2 regions of the Enterobacter cloacae complex sp. HYC033_NIDB genome follow, and region 2 is predicted to be linked to the other one. Evidence: predicted binding sites of a transcription regulator. Region 2 holds the regulator's gene; the other holds the start of a gene.

Region 1 (11,478 bases), 1.5 Mb from region 2:
GCCCCATTCATCATAACATCAGACTGATAATGAAGCATATCGGCCCGTACAGCCTGGCTTTGTGTTTTGCGTACAACCCAGCGCTGGAACGTTACAAGAACAAGTGTGCTTATAAGTGCAACTACCGTTACGACCACGCCAACGCCCGGATCGTTCATCGGAGAAGGCGAAATAAGATGCTGAATACCGGTCAAAAACAGGAAAAGCGCAGAGCCCGAAATAAACATGCTTTGTGCCAGCGCGGCCAGCGATTCCGCTTTGCCGTGGCCAAACGTATGCTCTTCATCCGCCGGTTGCAGCGAGTAGCGCACCACCAGCAGGTTGGTCAGCGAGGCGGCAATATCCACCAGTGAATCCACCAGTGCCGCCAGAATACTGACCGACCCGGTGTACCACCACGCGAAAATTTTAATGATCAGCAAACACGACGCCATCACCGTCGCGGCTATTGCGGCCCGGCTTACCAGCCGTCCATAGGATTGATTCATAAACACTCCTGTCATGCCATGGCGCTAGTATAACGGATGGTGGTGGAGTGAAAGGATGAATAAAGCGTTAACAAACCTGAACGATGGGCAAAAAAAACCCCCACATCATGTGGGGGAAGACAGGGATGGTGTCTATGGCAAGGAAAACAGGGTTTACTGGTTACTACGGGTACTGCTATTGCTACTGAAAAGCGTCATATCTGAGCTTCGCTGCATCCGTGCAACCTCACGCAACTGGTTCATCCGTTGCTGATGTTTGGTATTCAAAACCGCTTGCTGCTCGGGCGTTAGCAGGTGGAACATCTGGTTGCGAACCTTCGCCATCTCTACCTGACGGGCAACCTGTTCCTGCGCCATTTTTTCGGCCTGAGCGCGTACAGCGCTTTCGTCAAAATTTTCTGCGGTGACAAGGCGATGCATTGTCTCCATTTCGCTAACATTAACAGGGGGCTGGTCGTGTCTTGCCCTCTGCATCAGATCTCGCATCTGTTGACGCTGATGTTCGGTTAAACTTATGCCGTCAAACATATGGCTTTGGCTGCTGTGCTGCGTTGCGCCCTCTGCTGAGGAACCGTTATCGCTGATGATAGCTACAGCAGCCTGGCTAAACGCACTGAAGGCCAGCGTTGAGGCCATGACGGCAGCGGTAACTTTGCGCATCACTTGCTCCCAAAATCTTTCGTGTCGCGATTCAACGAGAGACAGTCTACGATTCAGGCTGCAAACATGCGTCAGGGGGTGTAAAACAACGTAAAGTCATGGATTAGATAGCCTTGATGTCGTAATTTCTGCCTCGGAGGTATTTAAACAATGAATAAAATCCTGTTAGTTGATGATGACCGAGAGCTCACATCTCTTTTAAAGGAGTTGCTCGACATGGAAGGTTTCAACGTCCTGGTTGCCCATGATGGGGAACAGGCGCTGAGTCTCCTTGACGACAGCATCGATTTACTTTTGCTCGACGTCATGATGCCGAAGAAAAACGGTATTGATACGTTGAAAGAGCTTCGCCAGACACACCAGACCCCCGTCATTATGCTGACCGCACGCGGCAGCGAGCTTGACCGCGTACTCGGCCTTGAGCTGGGTGCGGATGACTATTTACCTAAGCCGTTCAACGACCGTGAACTGGTGGCCCGTATTCGCGCGATCCTGCGCCGCTCTCACTGGAGCGAGCAGCAGCAGAATACCGACAACAGCTCGCCTACGCTGGAAGTAGACTCCCTGAGCCTGAACCCGGGCCGCCAGGAAGCGAGCTTCGACGGTGAAACGCTGGAGCTAACCGGCACCGAGTTCACCCTGCTGTATCTGCTGGCGCAGCATCTCGGCCAGGTGGTGTCGCGTGAACACTTAAGCCAGGAAGTGCTGGGCAAACGCCTCACCCCGTTTGACCGCGCCATCGACATGCATATCTCGAACCTGCGCCGTAAGCTGCCGGAGCGTAAAGACGGTCATCCCTGGTTCAAAACCCTGCGTGGTCGTGGTTATCTGATGGTTTCCGCTTCATGATAGGCAGCTTAACCGCCCGCATCTTCGCCATCTTCTGGCTGACGCTGGCACTGGTTTTAATGCTCGTTTTGATGTTGCCAAAACTCGACTCACGCCAGATGACGGAGCTACTCGACAGCGAGCAACGTCAGGGCGTGATGATCGAGCAGCACGTGGAAGCGGAGCTGGCAAACGATCCGCCGAACGATTTAATGTGGTGGCGCAGGCTGTTTCGCGCTATCGACAAGTGGGCGCCCCCCGGACAACGTCTTTTACTGGTCACCAGTGAAGGCCGCGTGATTGGGGCCGATCGCAATGAAATGCAGATTATCCGCAACTTTATTGGCCAGGCGGATAATGCCGATCACCCACAGAAAAAGAAATATGGTCGGGTAGAGATGGTCGGTCCTTTCTCGGTGCGGGATGGGGAAGACAATTACCAGCTCTATCTGATTCGCCCTGCGAGCAGTTCCCAGTCCGACTTTATCAACCTGCTGTTTGACCGTCCGCTTTTGCTGTTGATTGTCACGATGCTGGTCAGTTCCCCGCTGCTGTTATGGCTGGCGTGGAGCCTGGCGAAACCGGCGCGTAAGCTGAAAAATGCGGCGGACGAAGTGGCGCAGGGCAACCTGAGGCAGCATCCGGAGCTGGAATCCGGGCCGCAGGAGTTCCTGGCCGCCGGAACCAGTTTTAACCAGATGGTCTCTGCTCTTGACCGCATGATGACCGCGCAGCAACGCCTGCTGTCGGATATCTCCCACGAGCTGCGGACGCCGCTCACGCGCTTACAGCTGGGTACCGCCCTGCTGCGCCGCCGCAGCGGCGAGAGCAAAGAGCTGGAGCGTATTGAGACGGAAGCGCATCGCCTGGACAGCATGATCAACGATCTGCTGGTGATGTCGCGCAATCAGCAGAAAAACGCGCTGGTGAGCGAAACGGTGAAAGCCAATCACCTCTGGCATGAGGTGCTGGACAACGCGGCGTTCGAAGCGGAGCAGATGGGCAAATCGTTCACCGTCAACTTCCCGCCGGGCCCGTGGCCGCTCTACGATAACCCCAACACGCTGGAAAGCGCGCTGGAGAATATCGTGCGTAACGCCCTGCGCTATTCGCACACGAAGATTGAAGTGGCGTTTTCGGTGGATAAAGACGGGATTACCGTCATTGTCGATGACGATGGTCCTGGCGTCAGCCCGGAAGATCGCGAGCAGATTTTCCGTCCGTTCTACCGCACCGACGAGGCGCGCGACCGTGAATCTGGTGGTACGGGGCTAGGTCTGGCGATTGTTGAAACCGCCATGCAACAGCACCGTGGCTGGGTGAAAGCCGATGACAGCCCGCTGGGCGGGCTGAGGTTAACGCTATGGCTGCCGCTGTATAAGCGTTCGTAACCGTATGTGCCGGGTGGCGGCTTCGCCTTACCCGGCCTACTTTCTACGGAACCTCTTTCCCCCACAATCTCCGCGAACTGCTCTCGATCTTGCCGCTTAACCGCCGCTTCTGCATCGTTCTGGTCCAGCTGGTGGATAATCCCGCCGCTGACAGCAGGCGGTGATACTGCTCGTCATCAAACGGCATATGCCAGGCAATTGCGCAGGCCTCGTATACCGACACCTCACTCAAGCGCGAAGCCAGCTCAAGCGGCGCATCCGCCGAAACCTGTCCCGCCTGCACAACGCGATACAGCCAGCCGGTTTTACCCGCGTTTTGCAGCTGGGCCGACATATCCTGAATGCCGAAATGGTAATTAAGCTTAAAGCACGGTGAGCGCGGCTGGGTGACCTGAATCAAAGCATCGCCCCAGCGGTAAATATCGCCGATAAAGACGTTCTTCTCCGTCAGCCCCTCCGTTGAGAGATTTTCGCCAAACGCGGGGGCAACGAAGAGGTCCGCCTGTTCAGGAAATTCGGCTTTCCAGTGCTGATAGTGCTCGCGCGGATAGTGGCACAGCGCGCGATCGGGCCCGCCGTGGATTTTCTTTTCAGCCTGCTGGTCACCCGCAAGCCCGAGATCGGTCAACGTCAGCTCACCGTCGACCTGCACTTTGGCGATGGCGCTCGGGCGGCTGCCTTCGTACTCCCTTACCTTGCCTGTAAACACATTCACCGGGTAATGCATCTCCACTCCTTCAGATACAAAAAAAGCGAGTCATCAGACTCGCTTCTCACAGGCGTCAATGCAACCTTATTTTTTAGCGGCGAAACGCGCTGCTGCTTCGTCCCAGTTCACTACATCCCAGAAGGCTTTGATGTAGTCAGGGCGACGGTTCTGGAACTTCAGGTAGTAAGCGTGTTCCCACACGTCCAGACCCAGAATTGGGAAGCCGGATGCGCCAGAGATAGCTTCACCCATCAGCGGGGAGTCCTGGTTAGCGGTAGAAACGACCGCCAGTTTGTCACCTTTCAGGACCAGCCACGCCCAGCCAGAGCCGAAACGGGTTGCAGCGGCTTTTTCGAATTCCGCTTTGAAGTTGTCAACGGAACCGAAGTCACGCTCGATAGCCGCTTTCAGGTCGCCCTGAAGGGTGGTGCCGGTTTTCAGGCCTTTCCAGAACAGGCTGTGGTTAGCGTGACCGCCCGCGTTGTTGCGCAGCACGGTTTTCTTGTCTGCCGGCAGCTGGTCCAGTTTGGTGATCAGCTCTTCAACAGGCAGATTAGCGAACTCTGGCAGGCTTTCCAGCGCAGCATTCGCGTTGTTCACATAGGTCTGGTGGTGTTTAGTGTGATGGATTTCCATCGTCTGCTTGTCGAAATGCGGTTCCAGTGCGTCGTAGGCATACGGCAGGGATGGCAGTGTATAACTCATAATCCTCTCCATTATTGTCGGGCGGCACAGCTGTTAATGCCGCGTAAGCAGTTGGTTCATTATAGTTAATTAAATGATATTGAAAATGATTATCAATGCCGTAGTTTTTATAAGGTTATTAGATTTTTGATAAATGACAAAATTGTGAGTCTGCTCACGTGCTTAACGTGCTGATTGCCATCCTGAACAAAAGTGCGGCAACCTTCTGAAGGTTCCCAAACCGCCTCATTTTTACACTCATCAAGTCGGCGGGAAGCCTCCGGCTATAAAAACGATGAGGATGTAAAAATGAATCATGCGATTACGATGGGTATTTTCTGGCATTTGATAGGCGCGGCCAGTGCAGCCTGTTTCTATGCCCCGTTTAAAAAGGTGAAAGGCTGGTCATGGGAAACCATGTGGTCCGTTGGCGGCACCGTGTCCTGGCTGATTTTGCCATGGACAATCAGCGCCATGCTGCTGCCCGATTTCTGGGGCTACTTCTCCTCCTTCAGCGCCTCCACCCTGCTGCCGGTATTCCTGTTCGGCGCGATGTGGGGCATCGGTAATATCAACTACGGCCTCACCATGCGCTACCTAGGCATGTCGATGGGGATTGGCATCGCGATTGGCATTACGCTGATTATTGGCACCCTGATGACGCCAATCCTCAACGGCCACTTCGACGTGCTGATCAACACTCAGGGCGGGCGAATGACGCTGCTGGGCGTGCTGGTGGCGGTGATCGGCGTGGGCATCGTCACCCGCGCAGGCCAGCTGAAAGAACGCAAGATGGGCATCAAAGCCGAAGAGTTCAACCTGAAGAAAGGGCTGCTGCTGGCGGTGATGTGCGGCGTCTTCTCGGCGGGCATGTCGTTCGCCATGAACGCCGCCAAACCGATGCACGACGCCGCTGCGGCGCTGGGCGTCGATCCGCTGTACGTTGCCCTGCCAAGCTACGTGGTGATCATGGGCGGCGGCGCGCTGGTAAACCTCGGCTTCTGCTTCATTCGTCTGGCAAAAGTGAAGAACCTGTCGGTAAAAGCCGACTTCTCGCTGGCAAAACCGCTGATCGTCACCAACGTCCTGCTCTCCGCCCTCGGCGGTCTGATGTGGTATCTGCAATTCTTCTTCTACGCCTGGGGTCACGCCAGTATTCCGGCGCAGTATGACTACATGAGCTGGATGCTGCACATGAGCTTCTACGTGCTGTGCGGCGGGCTGGTTGGGCTGGTGCTGAAAGAGTGGAACAATGCCGGGCGTCGTCCGGTTGGCGTGCTGAGCCTGGGCTGTGTGGTGATTATCATTGCGGCCAATATCGTCGGCCTCGGCATGGCGAACTGATTACGCTGCCTTTCGACTGCGATGACGCCACTGAACCGGCGTCATCCCCACCTCACGGTTAAACACCACCGAAAAGTAGTTACTGTCCTCAAAGCCGCAGCGCATCGCCACTTCACTCACCATCAGCTCCGTATGCTGTAACAGGTACTGGGCGTGGCAGATGCGCAGCTGGCGCAGATAGTGGTTGACCGTCATCCCCGTCTGGGTGCGGAACTGCTGGCGCAGTGCGCGCTCGCTGCACTGCTCCTGCTCGCAGAATTTTTCCAGCACGAAACTCTTGTTCAGACTGCCCGCAAGCCGGGTGATGAGCTTATCCAGCAGCGCTTCCTGCGTGGTAGCAGAGGGATTATCCGTAGCGTAACGATGCCGCTTCAGGGTCATCACCAGCTGGGCAAAAAGCAGCTCCGACATCTGGTTTGCCACCGGATCGCTCTTCTGGCTCTCCTGCTCCAGCTGGGAAATCGTCTGGCGCACCTGAGCCATGCCGTTGCTGCTTAAGCGCCAGTGCGGTTCGCCTCTGGCATCATGAAAACCGGGGATATTGCCCGCCCAGTCGACATTCAGTTTAAGTCTGTCGGGGCAGTAGATGACGTTCTGCAACACCAGATCGTCAACCGAGGCGTAGGAGTGTTTGTCTTCAGCGCGGATGTAGAACAGGTCTCCGCGCGTGATGCGGTAGGGGCGGTCGTTGAGGACGTGCAGGCCGTTGCCTCGCCATACCAGCACCAGCTCGCAAAACTCGTGGGTGTGCTCGGCAAAGACGTTTTGCGGGTAGCGGTCGGCCACCGCGACGGCCTGACTCGCGGAGGCAAAAAAATCATCTTTGCGAAGAATGAGCTGAGCAGCCACACCACAACCTCTACGGCGAATAACCGGACATTATTAGCCTTTTTGCAGCAAAAAAACGGTGACTGCCCTCGCGTTACTGAAGCAACGCGTCTTTCCCCTGACGAATATCACGCGGCGACCAGTTAAACTCCCGGCGAAAAAGCGTCGAAAAGTGGTTACTGTCGCCGAATCCGCAGCGATAGGCGATATCGGTGACGCTTTCGTCGGTATGACGTAAAAGGTGCCGCGCTTTGATCAGGCGCAGACGGTTGAGGTAGCGCTGCGGCGTCAGCCCGGTATGCTGCTTGAGCTGACGATGCAGCGTGCGCAGCGAGAGCGAAAAGTCATCCGCCAGCGTTTCCCAGCAGACATCTTCGGCAAAATGATCTTCCAGCCAGGCCATCAGCTGGTTCAGGCGCGCGTCGTTATTTTCCAGCCCTTCCACCAGGCTGCTGCGCCGCAGCAGCACCAGCAGCTGCATAAACAGCAGCTCGCGGGTAGCAATGGCGTGCGTCTCCTGTCCATCCTCGCTCTGCTCCATCTGGCTCACCAGCTGACGCACCTGCTGCAACGTGGACTGATTCACCCGCCAGTGCGAGGGGTAGTGACCGTCCTTCTCCTGCGGCAACAGCTGATTCAGCCCGGAGAGAAACTGGAACGCATCCGGAGAACGATAGAGCACATTGGTCAGGCACAGGTTGTCGGTATGTTCATACAGGTGCCTGTCGTGATCGCGCACGAAGCACACCGTACCGCCGCTGATGGTATACGGCTGACCGTTAAACACGTGGATGCCCGTTCCGTGCTCAACAATCACAATTTCATGAAAATCATGATGATGCTCCGGGAACGCAGCCTGAGGCAGCCGTGGCTCAATCGCGACCGGCGAAGCCCCCGAAGGAAAAAAATCGACGCTGTGCAGTACGGTCATAACGGCCCCCACCAATGAGAAAAGTTCTCAAAATAGTAATTAAGGCCTTCCACGCTCACCTTAAATTTTTGACAGCAAACCGCGCAAAAGCTGTCGGTTTTTCAAGAAACAGGCGGAAAGATCAGGAAATGCGGTCAGCGTCACACTGCCTGCAAACCCCGCCATTACTGGAAACTGTGAACTCCCTCACGTTCATCTTTGCTTTCTTGCCAGCGCGAGATTTGGGCTGTCAGTGGCGAGAAGGTGGCTATTTCTTCCCTTTCTTACACTCCTCGCTAATGACTTAAGAAAGGACCCGACCATGACTTTTCGCCATTGTGTGGCTGTCGATTTAGGCGCATCCAGCGGCCGTGTAATGCTCGCCACCTGGGACTGCGACCTGCACACCCTTACGCTTCGCGAAATGCACCGTTTCGCCAATTGTCTGCAAAAACAGGACGGTTTTGTTACCTGGGATATCGACGCCCTGGAAGCAGAGATCCGCACCGGACTTCACAACGTCTGCGAAGACGGTATTCGCATCGACAGTATCGGCATTGATACCTGGGGTGTGGATTACGTACTGCTGGACAGTCACGGCGAACGCGTCGGCCTGCCGGTCTCCTATCGTGACAGCCGCACCGATGGGCTGATGGCGCACGCCATCGCCCAGCTTGGCAAGGAGAACATCTATGGTCGCAGCGGCATTCAGTTTCTGCCGTTTAACACGCTGTATCAGCTGCGCGCGCTGGTTGAGCAACAGCCAGAGCTGGTCGAAAAGGTGGCGCATGCGCTGCTGATCCCGGACTACTTAAGCTACCGTCTGACCGGCAACATGAACTGGGAATACACCAACGCCACCACCACGCAGCTGGTTAACATCAACACCGATAACTGGGATGAACATCTGCTGGCCTGGACGGGCGCCTCGCCGTCCTGGTTCGGCGCGCCAACCCATCCGGGCAATGTGATCGGCCACTGGCTTTGCCCGCAGGGGAATGAAATCCCTGTTGTCGCCGTCGCCAGTCACGACACCGCGAGCGCGGTCATTGCCTCGCCGCTCGCCGGCAAAGACGCGGCGTACCTCTCTTCCGGCACCTGGTCGCTGATGGGCTTTGAGAGCAAAACACCCTACACCAGCGATGCCGCACTGGCGGCGAACATCACTAACGAAGGTGGCGCCGAAGGGCGCTACCGGGTGCTGAAGAACATCATGGGCCTGTGGCTGCTCCAGCGGGTGCTGAAAGAGCAGAACATCACCGACCTGCCCGCGCTTATCGCGGAAACCGAAACGCTGAAGGCCTGCACCTTCCTGATTAACCCGAACGACGACCGCTTTATCAACCCGGCGCACATGAGCGCTGAAATCCAGGCCGCCTGTTTTGAAGCGGGGCAGCCGGTACCTTCCCGCCCCGCCGAGCTGGCGCGCTGCATTTTTGACAGTCTCGCCCTGCTCTATGCCGACATCCTGAGCGAGCTGGCTGACCTTCGCGGCAAACCGTTCTCGCAGCTGCATATCGTGGGCGGCGGCTGCCAGAACCAGCTGCTGAACCAGCTCTGCGCGGATGCCTGCGGCATTACCGTGGTGGCAGGTCCGATTGAAGCCTCCACGCTCGGCAATATCGGCATTCAGCTGATGACCCTGGACGAACTTTCAAACGTCGACGATTTCCGTTCGGTGGTGACGGCGAATAACAGCCTGACCACCTTCACCCCCCATCCCTGCCATGAAATTGCCCGCTACAGGGCGCAGTTTCAGCAAAAACGACTGACTAAGGAGCTTTGCGCATGACCACTCAACTTGAACAAGCCTGGGACCTGGCTAAACAGCGTTTCGCCGCCGTCGGCGTGGATGTCGAAGAGGCGCTGCGCCAGCTCGACCGTCTGCCCGTCTCCATGCACTGCTGGCAGGGTGATGACGTTGCTGGCTTCGAGAACCCGGGCGGTTCCCTGACGGGGGGTATTCAGGCCACGGGTAACTATCCGGGCAAAGCGCGCAACGCCACCGAACTGCGTGCGGATCTGGAGCTGTCGCTGAGCCTGATCCCCGGGCCAAAGCGCCTGAATCTGCACGCCATTTATCTCGAATCCGACGAGCCGGTGGCGCGTAATGAAATCAAACCGGAGCACTTTACGAACTGGGTGGCGTGGGCGAAAGCCAACAAGCTGGGCCTGGACTTTAACCCCTCCTGCTTCTCGCACCCGCTGAGCGCGGACGGCTTTACCCTTGCGCACGCCAACGACGAAATCCGCCAGTTCTGGATCGACCATGTCAAAGCCAGCCGCCGCGTTTCTGCGTATTTCGGCGAGCAGCTTGGCACACCGTCGGTGATGAACATCTGGATCCCGGACGGTATGAAGGACATCACCGTCGACCGTCTGGCTCCGCGCCAGCGCCTGCTGGCCGCGCTGGATGAGGCCATCAGCGAGAAGCTGGACCCGGCGCACCACATCGACGCCGTGGAGAGCAAGCTGTTCGGCATTGGCGCCGAGAGCTACACCGTCGGCTCGAACGAGTTCTACATGGGGTACGCCACCAGCCGCCAGACCGCGCTGTGCCTGGATGCCGGTCACTTCCACCCAACCGAGGTGATCTCCGACAAAATCTCCGCTGCCATGCTCTACGTGCCGCGCCTGCTGCTGCACGTCAGCCGCCCGGTGCGCTGGGACAGCGACCACGTAGTGCTGCTGGATGACGAAACCCAGGCGATTGCCAGCGAAATCATCCGCCACGATCTGTTCGACCGCGTACACATTGGCCTCGACTTCTTCGACGCCTCCATCAACCGCATCGCGGCGTGGGTTATCGGCACCCGCAACATGAAGAAAGCCCTGCTGCGCGCGCTGCTGGAGCCTGTCGCCGCCCTGAAACAGCTGGAAGAAAACGGCGACTACACCGCGCGCCTGGCGCTGCTGGAAGAGCAGAAATCCCTGCCGTGGCAGGCGGTGTGGGAGATGTACTGCCAGCGTCACGATGCGCCTGCGGGCAGCCAGTGGCTGGACAACGTGCGGGCATATGAGAAAGACGTTCTTGCCGCTCGTCAGTAAAAAACATTGCCCGGCGGCGCGTTGCTTGCCGGGCCTACAGGTAAAAGTAGGCCGGGTAAGCGCAGCGCCACCCGGCATTTTCAAAGGAAACACAGTATGCAGACCATCACCACCTCCTGGTTCGTCCAGGGCATGATCAAAGCCACCTCCGACGCCTGGCTGAAGGGCTGGGACGAGCGCAACGGCGGCAACCTGACGCTACGCCTGGACGACGCGGATATCGAGCCATTTGCCGCCGATTTCCACCAGAAGCCGCGCTATATCGCCCTGAGCCAGCCGATGCCGCTGCTCGCCAACACGCCGTTTATCGTCACCGGTTCCGGGAAGTTCTTCCGCAACGTTCAGCTCGACCCGCAGGCCAACCTCGGCGTAGTGAAAGTGGATAGCGACGGCGCGGGCTACCACATTCTGTGGGGGCTGACGGATGAGGCGGTGCCAACCTCTGAGCTGCCGGCGCACTTCCTCTCCCACTGCGAGCGCATCAAGGCGACCAATGGCAAGGACCGCGTGATCATGCACTGCCACGCCACCAACCTGATCGCCCTGACCTACGTGCTGGAAAATAATTCTGATTTCTTCACCCGCAAA
Region 2 (11,478 bases):
GCCTGTGCATCATCGGCTGGTTCTGGTTCAGCCCGACGCTGTACGCCAATTCCTGGAATCCGCATCACGTACCGTTCTTCACCGCCGTGGGATCGTCCATCGCCATGACGCTGTGGGCCTTCCTCGGGCTGGAGTCGGCCTGTGCGAATGCGGAAGTGGTGGAAAACCCGGAGAAAAATGTGCCGATCGCGGTACTCGGCGGGACGCTGGGGGCGGCGGTGATCTATATCGTCTCGACCAACGTGATTGCAGGAATTGTGCCCAACATGGATCTGGCTAACTCCACGGCGCCGTTCGGACTGGCGTTTGCGCAGATGTTTACGCCGGAGGTAGGGAAAGTGATCATGGGACTGATGGTGATGTCCTGCTGCGGCTCGCTGCTGGGCTGGCAGTTCACCATCGCCCAGGTATTCAAATCTTCCGCTGACGAAGGTTATTTCCCGAAAATCTTCTCCCGCGTCACCAAAGCGGATGCACCGGTGCAGGGCATGCTGGCGATTGTCATCTTCCAGAGCGGATTGTCGCTGATGACCATTAGCCCGTCGCTGAACAGCCAGTTTAACGTGCTGGTCAACCTGGCGGTGGTGACGAACATCATTCCGTACATTCTGTCGATGGCGGCGCTGGTGATTATTCAGAAGGTGGCGAAGGTGGATCCGCGCAAAGCCCGGGCGGCCAATATCGTGGCGCTGATTGGGGCGATTTACAGCTTCTATGCGCTCTACTCGTCCGGTCAGGAGGCGATGCTGTATGGGGCGATGGTGACATTCATGGGCTGGACGCTGTACGGTCTGGTCTCACCACGGTTTGAACTGAAGAATAAACATAGTTAAAAAAGAAGCCCGGTGGCGCTGGCGCTTACCGGGCCTACGAGGTCAATGCAAAACGGCAACCCTGAGGTTGCCGTTTTTTATGTTTTCTCCCTCTCCCAGTGGGAGAGGGCCGGGGTGAGGGCATCAGCCCGCACCAGATCACGACTTACGCGTTTTTCAGCACTTCGCTGACAATCTCTACCGCTTCTTTCTCAATCTGCTGACGGTGCTCAGCGCCGAGGAAACTTTCGCAATAGATTTTGTACGCATCTTCCGTACCGGATGGACGCGCGGCGAACCAGCCGTTTTCGGTCATCACTTTCAGGCCGCCGATGGATGCGCCGTTACCCGGCGCCGCCGTCAGACGCGCGGTGATCGGGTCACCTGCCAGGGTACTGGCACTGACCATCTCCGGAGAGAGTTTTGACAGAGCTGCTTTTTGCGCAGACGTGGCGCTAGCCTGAATACGGTTATAGCTTGGCGCACCAAAACGTTCCGCCAGCTCGTTGTAATGTTCCTGCGGGTTCTTACCGGTGACCGCGGTGATTTCCGCCGCCAGCAGGCACATGATGATGCCGTCTTTATCGGTTGACCATGGGGTGCCGTCGAAGCGCAGGAAGGATGCCCCCGCGCTCTCTTCACCGCCAAAGCCGAAGCTGCCGTCGTGCAGACCATCAACAAACCACTTAAAGCCCACCGGCACTTCCACCAGCTTGCGACCCAGCGCGTCGACCACACGGTCAATCATAGCGGAAGAGACCAGCGTTTTACCCACCGCGACCTCTTTGCCCCACTGCGGACGGTGCTGGAAGAGATAATTGATTGCAACAGCCAGGTAGTGGTTCGGGTTCATCAGCCCTGCCGGGGTGACGATACCGTGGCGGTCGTAGTCCGGGTCGTTGGCAAACGCCAGATCGAACTTGTCGCGCAGCGCCAGCAGGCCAGCCATTGCGCATTCGGAGGAGCAGTCCATACGGATCGCGCCGTCTTTGTCCAGGTGCATAAAGCGGAAGGTCTGATCGACGTGATCGTTCACGATGGTCAGATCCAGCTTGTAGTGCTCGGCAATGCGTTTCCAGTATTCAATACCGGAGCCGCCCAGTGGATCCACGCCCAGCTTCAGACCGGCTTTCTGGATAGCGGCCATATCGACGATATCCGCCAGCCCTTCCACGAACGGCTGCACCAGATCCTGCTCTTTCACGTGGCCGGAGGCCATGGCTTCATCCAGCGAGATGCGTTTCACACCGTTCAGACCGTTAGCCAGTAACGCGTTGGCACGATCTTCCACCACTTTCGTGACGTTGGTATCCGCCGGGCCACCGTTAGGTGGGTTGTACTTGATGCCGCCATCTTCCGGTGGGTTGTGGGACGGGGTGATCACAATGCCGTCAGCCTGCGCGCCACCTTTTTTGTTGTGTACCAGAATAGCGTTAGAAACCGCTGGCGTTGGCGTAAAACCGTTGTTCTCCTGAATAATCACGTCTACGCCGTTCGCCGCCAGCACTTCCAGCACGGAGATAAAAGCAGGTTCAGACAGGGCGTGGGTATCTTTCCCTACATAGCACGGACCGGTGACGCCATTTTTGGCGCGCTCTTCCGCGATGGCCTGAGCAATGGCCAGAATGTGCGGTTCGTTAAAGCTGTGGCGCGCCGCACTACCGCGGTGGCCAGATGTACCAAACTTCACTGCGTGTTCTGCGTTGCCCACCACCGGCTTCAGCACGTAGTACTGCGCGGTCAGTTGAGCGACGTTAATCAAATCGCGTTGTTGTGCAGGTTGTCCTGCACGGCTGTGATTTGCCATTGCCTGGTCCTTCTGATGCAAGGGTTAAATTGTACCGCAAACCTTTTCGATCAATTCCGCCGGGAACTGCATGGACTGCATGATATGTTCGATCATGCTGCACTTACGGCCCGTATTGGTGTTGGTGATCACCCAGTATGGTGTACCGGGAACGTGTTTGGGTTTGGTTTGGTTGCCATTTTGCAGCAGGGTCTGCTCGTCGCCTGCGAAGTAAACGCGCGTGCGACCGTGCAGCGACTCTGTCGCTTCTGCAAATGCGTTGTTATCCAGTGAGTAAAGTGTAGACAGCACCAGCATAAAGCGGTTAACCGCCTTTTTCTGCTCGGCATATTCATCGGACAGCAGCAGCTCGCGCATCGCTCGCACTTTGTCTTTTGCCGGCATGACGGCAGGTTTTACTTGTGCAACAACGCTCGGCTGAGACACGACATCTTTAGTGACAGGAGTGGGCTGTGAGGCGGCGGAAATTTTGAGCATGCGCCGTAAAATGTCGGACGCGCTCTCCCCAATATGCCGCGTCTGGCTGGCAATATACTGATAGAGTTCGTCATCAACTTCGATTGTTTTCATCTTAATCCAGTGCGATATCTTATCTGAATACAAGTCGTTGAGATTATAAGGTCAAATCCCAACAGCGGATAGCGTCAAACCAGGTTGGCGGCAAAAGTCAGATTAAACTGGATCCTTGCCCCCGGGCGGCAGAATGGTCAACATGATACCCTAACCTGACAAACCTAAAAAAAGAACTTTGCCATGAAATTGAATACCCGAGCGCAAACTGCACAATCGCCGAACAATAATTCTCCCATCGTACTGGTTCACGGCCTGTTTGGTAGCCTGGATAATCTGGGTGTGCTGGCGCGCGATTTAGTGACCGATCACGCGATCCTCCAGGTTGATATGCGCAATCACGGTCTTTCTGGGCGCTCGGAGGAGATGACCTACGCAGCCATGGCGCAGGATCTGCGGGACACCCTCGATGCGAATAATATCCAGAAAGCGACGCTTATCGGGCATTCAATGGGCGGCAAAGCGGTGATGGCGCTCACTGCGCTGGCCCCTGAGCGAATTTCCGGGCTGGTGGTCATCGACGTTGCGCCCGTCAATTACGACGTTCGCCGTCACGATGAGATTTTTGCCGCCATCAATGCGGTCACCGAAGCGGGTGTCGCAACCCGCCAGCAGGCGGCTGCCGTTATGCGTGAGCATCTTGATGAGGAAGGCGTAGTTCAGTTCCTGCTGAAATCGTTTGTTGACGGACAATGGCGCTTTAACGTCCCGGTATTGTGGGATCAGTATTCGCATATTGTGGGCTGGGAAACCGTCCCCGCCTGGCCGCACCCTACCCTTTTTATTCGCGGCGGCAACTCCCCTTACGTCACTGACGCGTACCGTGACACGCTGCTGGCGCAATTCCCGCAAGCTCGCGCTCACGTCATTGCCGGTGCCGGGCACTGGGTACACGCGGAAAAACCGGATGCCGTCCTGCGCGCCATTCGCCGCTATCTTACTGATACAGCGAATTGATTAAAAAGCCAGCGACCGGAAGACGACGGGCTTCCAGTCGTTGGCGTGTGGATTTGGGTGATGTATGATGGCGCGCTTATCGCCCGGGCATTAGCAGGGCGGCGTGTTTCCCCCGAAGTCTCAGAATCATGGCCAAAGAACAAACGGACCGTACGACACTAGATCTGTTCGCGAATGAGCGTCGACCGGGACGACCGAAAACGAATCCGCTTTCGCGCGATGAACAGCTGCGTATCAATAAACGCAACCAGCTTAAACGCGATAAAAATCGTGGGCTTAAGCGTGTCGAACTGAAGCTGAATGCCGATGCCGTCGATGCGCTTAACGAATTAGCTGACGCGCGCAACATCAGCCGCAGCGAACTGATCGAAGAGATGCTGATCGCCCAGCTTGAGACGTTACGCGGCAAGGCGTGAGTCAGAAAATCCCCAATATTACCTTTTTCATGTAGCACAGAGTGCAGTCCTGCGTGATAGCTGTTTCCGCAGGGTTGCCTGTTCTGCTATTATTGCCCTTATCCGTGGACAATTTGCGCCACCATACCATTAAGTTTCAAGAGGTTATTTTACTCATGGCAATCATCGGCATTTTCTTTGGCAGTGATACCGGCAATACTGAAAATATCGCAAAAAACATTCAAAAACAGCTCGGTAAAGACGTTGCTGATGTGCATGACATCGCCAAGAGCAGCAAAGAAGATCTCGAGGGCTATGACATCCTGCTGCTGGGCATCCCGACCTGGTACTACGGTGAAGCACAGTGTGACTGGGACGATTTCTTCCCGACGCTGGAAGAAGTAGACTTCAACGGCAAGCTGGTTGCCCTGTTTGGCTGTGGCGATCAGGAAGACTATGCTGAATATTTCTGTGATGCGCTGGGCACTATTCGCGACATCATTGAGCCACGCGGTGCGGCGATCGTCGGTCACTGGCCAACGGCGGGTTACCATTTCGAAGCGTCCAAAGGTCTGGCAGATGACGATCACTTCGTTGGCCTGGCCATTGATGAAGACCGTCAGCCAGAGCTGACCGCTGAGCGTGTAGAAAAATGGGTTAAGCAGGTTCGTGAAGAGCTGAACCTGGACGATATCCTTAACGCCTGATATCCCTGCGGCGCAACTCCGGTTGCGCCCGTTTTCCAGGTAAAACCGATTAAATTAATTGCTACAAACTTTTAACTTTTTCGCCCAGACCTGTACAATATCCCCCTGGTAAAAAGTGGGTGCCATCGAACAAGTTTGTTGGTGATACCACGTTTTTATAAGCATACTTTGCTTGAGACTTGCAGTTTTCATTTAGCCATGGCAGTTCTATAATGAGACGCATTATCCCAAGTGCATTTTCTGTCACTTCTTCTTTTGAAGTGAATCGTTTAGCAACAGGACAGATTCCGCATGACTGACAACAATACCGCATTAAAGAAAGCTGGCCTGAAAGTAACGCTTCCTCGGTTAAAAATCCTTGAAGTGCTTCAGGGGCCAGACAATCACCATGTCAGTGCGGAAGACCTTTATAAGCGTCTTATCGATATGGGTGAAGAGATTGGGCTGGCAACCGTCTATCGTGTGCTGAACCAGTTTGATGACGCGGGCATTGTTACTCGTCATAATTTCGAAGGCGGTAAATCCGTGTTCGAGCTGACTCAGCAGCATCACCACGATCACCTGATCTGCCTCGACTGTGGCAAGGTCATTGAATTTAGCGATGATTCCATTGAATCACGCCAGCGTGAAATCGCCGCCCGTCATGGCATCCGCCTGACCAACCACAGCCTGTACCTGTACGGTCACTGCGCTGAAGGCGATTGCCGCGAAGACGACCACGCGCACGACGCGAAATAATATCGTGTTCATACTCTGAGCCAGCCGTAAGGTTGGCTTTTTTTTGCCTGAAAAAAGTCCGGTGGCGCTGCGCTTACCGGGCCTACGGGCTGTGACACCGTTGTAGGCCCGGTAAGCGCAGCGCCACCGGGCATAAAGCAACTTATTTATTGTTATTGCGAATCTCGTCCCAGATCTTATCGCAACGCTTCGCCACTTCCTGATCGTTACCGCTTTTCCGCGCCTGGATACAGGCCTGGTAATCCATCACGCGAACATTTTCCTGCGTCGCAAACTGCTCATGCGCTTTCTCTTTTTTCAGCACATTCAGCACGCTCTGGCAGGCTTCAATCTTCTCTGGCGATCCTTGTGCTGTATTGATGCAGGCGCTATACGCCTCCTTCAGACGGAAGTCTTCTTTCTGCGCCTGATCCTGCGCACACGCCACCAGCCCCGATGCCAGCAGCGCAACGATTACCATTTTTTTCATCATATGCAGTCTCCATGCAGGCGGGATTTCGCCCGCCTGCGTGTTCATCAGAAGATTGTGAATGGCGCAATGACCATGAATTTCACGTCACGTTCATCCTGGAAGATGTTGCCGTAACCGCCCGCGTAGCTCGGGATATCGGAGTGGTTGTCATACTGGGTGAAGTGCAGTTTGAACATCGTGCCTTTCGCACGGCCCTCCTGAAGGGTGTAAATCGCATCCAGGCTGTATGAAGACTCTTTCAGACGGTAGTTCGGATCGTAGTAGGCGTCTGGCGTAGCCATATCTGCTGGCTTCGCGTCCCAGGCGTACGCGTAGGACGCACCCACCGCCCAGCCAGGCAGGTTCCAGTTCTTCAGGTCATACATTGCGCCGAAGAAGACCGCCTTTTCGCCGTCGGCGTTGAAGTCAGAGCGGTTATCCCACCAGATATCCAGACGACCATTGGAAGAGGCGTAGGTTGGCGTCATACGTTGCAGGAAGTAGCCCTGCTGCCCTTCTGCCTTGACCCATGTTCCCTCCAGACGTAAATCAACCTGACCTACCTTGTAGCCGAAGGTCAACGCCTGTAACCACGCGGTGCCGTCATAGATATCATTTACGCTGCCATCACTGACTTTGTCGCGCGTACCGTAGAACTGATAGCTGGTGCTCAGCGGGCTACCCGCGATATCAAATTTGTAGCTGGCTTTAGCAAAGTACTGATCGATATAGCCTTCAGCCTGACCAAAAGCAGCTTCCAGCACCAGATCGTTTTTGAAGTCGTACTTCGCCCCCAGCGAGTGGAGATAATCAACTTTGGTTTTTTTATCATTCTGATAGAACTTGTCCATCTCAATGTGCCACGGCGCTTTGTACTCGTTGGTCCACATATAGGAGAAGCTCAACGCCCCCGCATCGCCGTAGTCAAAATTAGCACCGGCTTCCGCACCCTGATAGGTACCTGGCATAAAGCTCCAGTGCGGTGCTAACAGCGTCTGACCGGTTGGCTGGATATAACCTCCACGCGCCCAGACCGGACCATATTTGAATTTTGCAGCCGCTTTATACAGGCTGATTCCGCTTTTATCGCCGGACCAGTCTTCGTCGTAGGCTTTATTGCTGGAGGAGAACGCAATTTCGTTCGGATGGCCGCTGTCGCCATTTTCGGCCATTTCAATTGCGGTGAACGCGGCAATATCGATCCCGAACATATCGGCGGCATATCCCGACTGGAAATCCAGGTTGGCGTTCCAGGTCGAGTGAGAAAGGTTGGTTTTGTATCTATCTTCAGTGACGTCTTTACGGTCACGCTCACGCTGCCAGTAATAAATACCGCCCGTGAGGGTGGAATCTTCAATGAAACCTGCTGCTTTTGCCTCTGGCGCAACCACCAGGCCCGACATTGCTGTCACACCGGCGATAGCCAGCGCCAGCGCACAACGTTTGCCACTGAACGTACGCATATGTTTATCCTCTTTGACGTATAAATTGCTGTTACCAAAGGCAAACAGCGAAAAAATAAAAAAGTAGCGTTGAGAAAAACCTCGTTGACTACAATGGTTAGACTATTTTTCGCGACGCGAATTATCAATCTCTTTCTGTAACGGGAATGTAAGAATATGAGCAACCGCACATATTTCATCGTTTTCTGTTACATTTCATTCATAACTCCAAAAATGCGGGCGTTTGACAGAAAACCTTTTATTTCCATAAACATGCAATCGGTTTCATCGTTTAAACATTTGAGATGTTTATTTTTTAATTGAAATCATTTATGAAAATAATAAATTTTGAATTGTTATTAATTCGCTGCGCAAAGCGGGTTCTCCCTTACTCTGACAATACCCGTTAAAGGATGTGAGATTGCTCGCTTTTTCTAAATTAACCGTCTGTTTTTACTGTTTCTCGTCTTGACGCCGCCAAAAGACCTCATTGATTATGTGGTCAGGTTATACGTATAAGTTGGCGCACATATGGCAAAAAGAATGACGCAACGCGATGTCGCTGCACTGGCGGGAGTTTCTCAGGCGGTGGTCTCAGTAGTGTTAGGCATGGGAAAACACGCCTATCCCCAGGAGACAGTTGCCAGAGTGGAAAACGCGGCGAAACAACTGGGCTATGTACCAAACCGCTTCGCCCAGGCATTGAAAACCAATAAAACACTGTCCGTGGCCTGTATTATTCCGGACATTGCCAACCCGTTTTATGCCTCGCTGATACGCGGGGTGCAATCGGTGATGGATGCCCATCGTTATGATGTCATCGTTGCCAGTACCGATGCTGTGCGGGAAAGGGAACTGCATTTTCTGAACTGGTCGGCTCAGGGGCGCGTCGATGCCGTAATTGGCACTTTTTTTCATGCCGGCGTTAATGATTTTGAACCCTATCTCATGGCCGGTTTTCCCATCGTCCGGATTGAAGCGGAGTATAAAACCGCCGGGAATTTGCCGTTACACAATATTTTTATCGACAACACCGCTGCCGCCCGCCGCGCTGTCGAATATCTGCTGGCTCAGGGGCACAAACACATCTGTATGATCGCAGGCGCTGGCGGCCCGGCTGGTGCCCGTGTGAAAGGCTATCAGCAGGCGATGGTGCAGGCTGGCCTTACGCCACAAATTCTTATGCAAGCAGATTTCTCAGAACCTACCAGCTATCAGTCCGCACTATCACTTTTCCGCAATGTTCCTCGCCCGGACGCTATCTTTGCCGCCAACGATGTAATGGCTATCGGCGTGATGCGGGCGGCAAGAGAGACGGGAATAACCATTCCCGGGCAGCTTGCCGTGGTCGGTTTTGATGATATCCCCTCGGCCGGACTGGTCACCCCTTCCCTGACCACTATCGCCCACTTTCCGGAACTAATCGGACAAAAAGCCGGTGAAATCCTGATGAATCACCTGTCCGGGGAACAGGATTCACCGGGAAGCACAACCGAAATGCCCTACCGCCTGGTAAAAAGGGAATCCGCCTGACTGGCGATTAATTACAGAGAAAAGGATGAAAAAATGGAATTACCTTCAGATTATTACCAGCGCGTTTACGCTGGGGTATTAGGGAAATTGATCGGCGTGTATCTGGGTCGCCCTTTTGAAGGCTGGACCTGGCAAAAAATCATGCGGGAACTCGGGCCAATACGGTATTACGTTAATGAAAAATTCAATCGCCCTCTGGTGATTACCGATGACGACGTAGCCGGAACATTCACATTTATTCGCGCGCTTGAGGATTACGCGTTACCGCCAGACCTGACAGCCGAACAGATGGGGCACTGTTGGCTGAATTACATCATTGATAAGCGCACTATCCTCTGGTGGGGGGGGAATGGTAATTCAACAGAACATACGGCGTGGCTGAATCTTAAAAAGGGTATCCCTGCCCCGCTGAGTGGCGCTATCGCCACCAATGGCAAAACCATCGCAGAGCAAATCGGCGCGCAAATTTTCATTGATAGCTGGGCGCTCGTGGCTCCCGGCCAACCGCAACTGGCGGCGTCTCTGGCAAAAACAGCCGCCAGCGTGAGTCACGATGGGGAATCCGTTTATGCCGCCATGCTTTGGGCGGCAATGGAGTCACAGGCTTTTATCTGCCAGGACATCGAAAAACTGATTGCCACAGGCTTATCCGTTATCCCCCCAGATTCGCAAATTGCCATACTGGTCGCCGATGTCTGCCGCTGGCGCCAAGAGGATAACGACTGGCAGACGACGCGCCAGAAAATTGAAGACCACTACGGCTACCATAAATATCCCAGCAACTGCCATGTGATCCCCAACCACGCGTTGATGATTATGGCGATGCTCTACGCGCCGGACGATTTCCAGCAGTCCCAGTGCATCGTTAATACCTCCGGATGGGATACCGACTGCAATGCGGGCAACGTTGGCTGCCTGTCTGGAATTATGCTCGGGTTACAGGGTATTGACGCCGGCCCGGACTGGCGCGGCCCGTTGGCGGACAGAATGCTAATCTCTTCCGCGGACGGCGGTTTTTCCATCAACAACGCAGTACGCATTACGGATTATCTGGTGGATTTAGGCCATCAGATTGCCGGGCTTCCGCGCCCTGAACCGAAGAAAGGGGGGGCTCAATACCATTTCTCCCTTCCGGGAAGCGTACAGGGTTTTCGCTGGCTGAAGGAAGAGAATACCGCTCCGGTTGAGGTGAAAAACGAAGCCTGGCAGGGGCAGCAGATGCTGAGCATTCATTATCATCACCTCGCGCAGGGTCTTCAGGCCAGTGTGACCACGCAAACTTTTACCCCGCCGGAAATCGTGGAAATGCGCAGTTACGATCTCATGGCCACGCCACTGATATACCCTGGACAACGCTTGCACGCTACGCTTATTGCCCCATCGGACAATATCTCGTCGCTTAACGTGCGGCTGTGCTATCGGGTCTATGACGATAACAATTGTCTGATCCCTTGCTACGGTGACACGCACCACGTTGCCCCAGGCGAAGAAATAACGCTCTCGCTGGATATCCCTGACTGTAAAGGCCAACCAATAGGTGAAATTGGCGTGACGCTGAGTACCGACGCCCGTACTGCCCGTGGTCGACTCCTTATCGACAGCATGTGCTGGGATGGCGTACCGAAACTGACCCTGCGCAAACCCGCCGGAGAGAACGACTTCTGGTGGCGCTCATGGGTCAACGGAGTGGATCTCTTTTCCCGCCATTATCCAACCAGCTTTCGGATCTCAAAAGAATACGATGAGGGTTTAATCATTCACGGCACTCGCCAGTGGAATAACTATCGGGTGCAAAGTGACATCACGCTGCATTTGGGTGACTACGGTGGTCTGGCCTTCCGGGTACAGGGGATGAGACGTTACTACGCAGCGCGCGTAATGCGCGACGGAAAGGTACAGATAATACGCGTCCGCGACGCGGTGACCCGTATTCTGGCAGAAACCGTCCTGTCTGACGTTTATGAGCGGCCCCTCGTTTTCGATATCGCTGTTATGGGAAACACCCTTACCGCCACTGTCGATGGAAAAACCCTTTCCGTGGAAGATACCGAACGTGAAGCGTTTGC

What was found. The regulator Fur, encoded in region 2, represses iron uptake genes when iron is present. The targets are predictions, from matches to a motif close to ATAATAATGAGAACNACTATCAA.
Region 1: the regulator Fur is predicted to act here: its motif matches at 4,855-4,877, upstream of sodA (superoxide dismutase [Mn]).

What each region holds. Positions count from the first base shown of each region.
Region 1 covers NZ_CP115123.1:654,086-665,563, forward strand. The annotation lists gene fieF (CDF family cation-efflux transporter FieF) at 1-488, opposite strand, end outside; gene cpxP (cell-envelope stress modulator CpxP) at 642-1,148, opposite strand; gene cpxR (envelope stress response regulator transcription factor CpxR) at 1,299-1,997, shown strand; gene cpxA (envelope stress sensor histidine kinase CpxA) at 1,994-3,367, shown strand; gene yiiM (6-hydroxyaminopurine reductase) at 3,411-4,094, opposite strand; gene sodA (superoxide dismutase [Mn]) at 4,161-4,781, opposite strand; gene rhaT (L-rhamnose/proton symporter RhaT) at 5,070-6,104, shown strand; gene rhaR (HTH-type transcriptional activator RhaR) at 6,105-6,953, opposite strand; gene rhaS (HTH-type transcriptional activator RhaS) at 7,027-7,863, opposite strand; gene rhaB (rhamnulokinase) at 8,165-9,634, shown strand; gene rhaA (L-rhamnose isomerase) at 9,631-10,890, shown strand; gene rhaD (rhamnulose-1-phosphate aldolase) at 10,987-11,478, shown strand, end outside.
Region 2 covers NZ_CP115123.1:2,180,423-2,191,900, reverse strand. The annotation lists gene potE (putrescine-ornithine antiporter) at 1-833, shown strand, start outside; gene pgm (phosphoglucomutase (alpha-D-glucose-1,6-bisphosphate-dependent)) at 979-2,619, opposite strand; gene seqA (replication initiation negative regulator SeqA) at 2,644-3,189, opposite strand; gene ybfF (esterase) at 3,373-4,146, shown strand; gene ybfE (LexA regulated protein) at 4,275-4,562, shown strand; gene fldA (flavodoxin FldA) at 4,718-5,248, shown strand; gene fur (ferric iron uptake transcriptional regulator) at 5,540-5,986, shown strand; gene chiQ (ChiQ/YbfN family lipoprotein) at 6,129-6,455, opposite strand; gene chiP (chitoporin ChiP) at 6,503-7,900, opposite strand; gene O1721_RS10455 (LacI family DNA-binding transcriptional regulator) at 8,411-9,412, shown strand; gene O1721_RS10450 (ADP-ribosylglycohydrolase family protein) at 9,446-11,478, shown strand, end outside.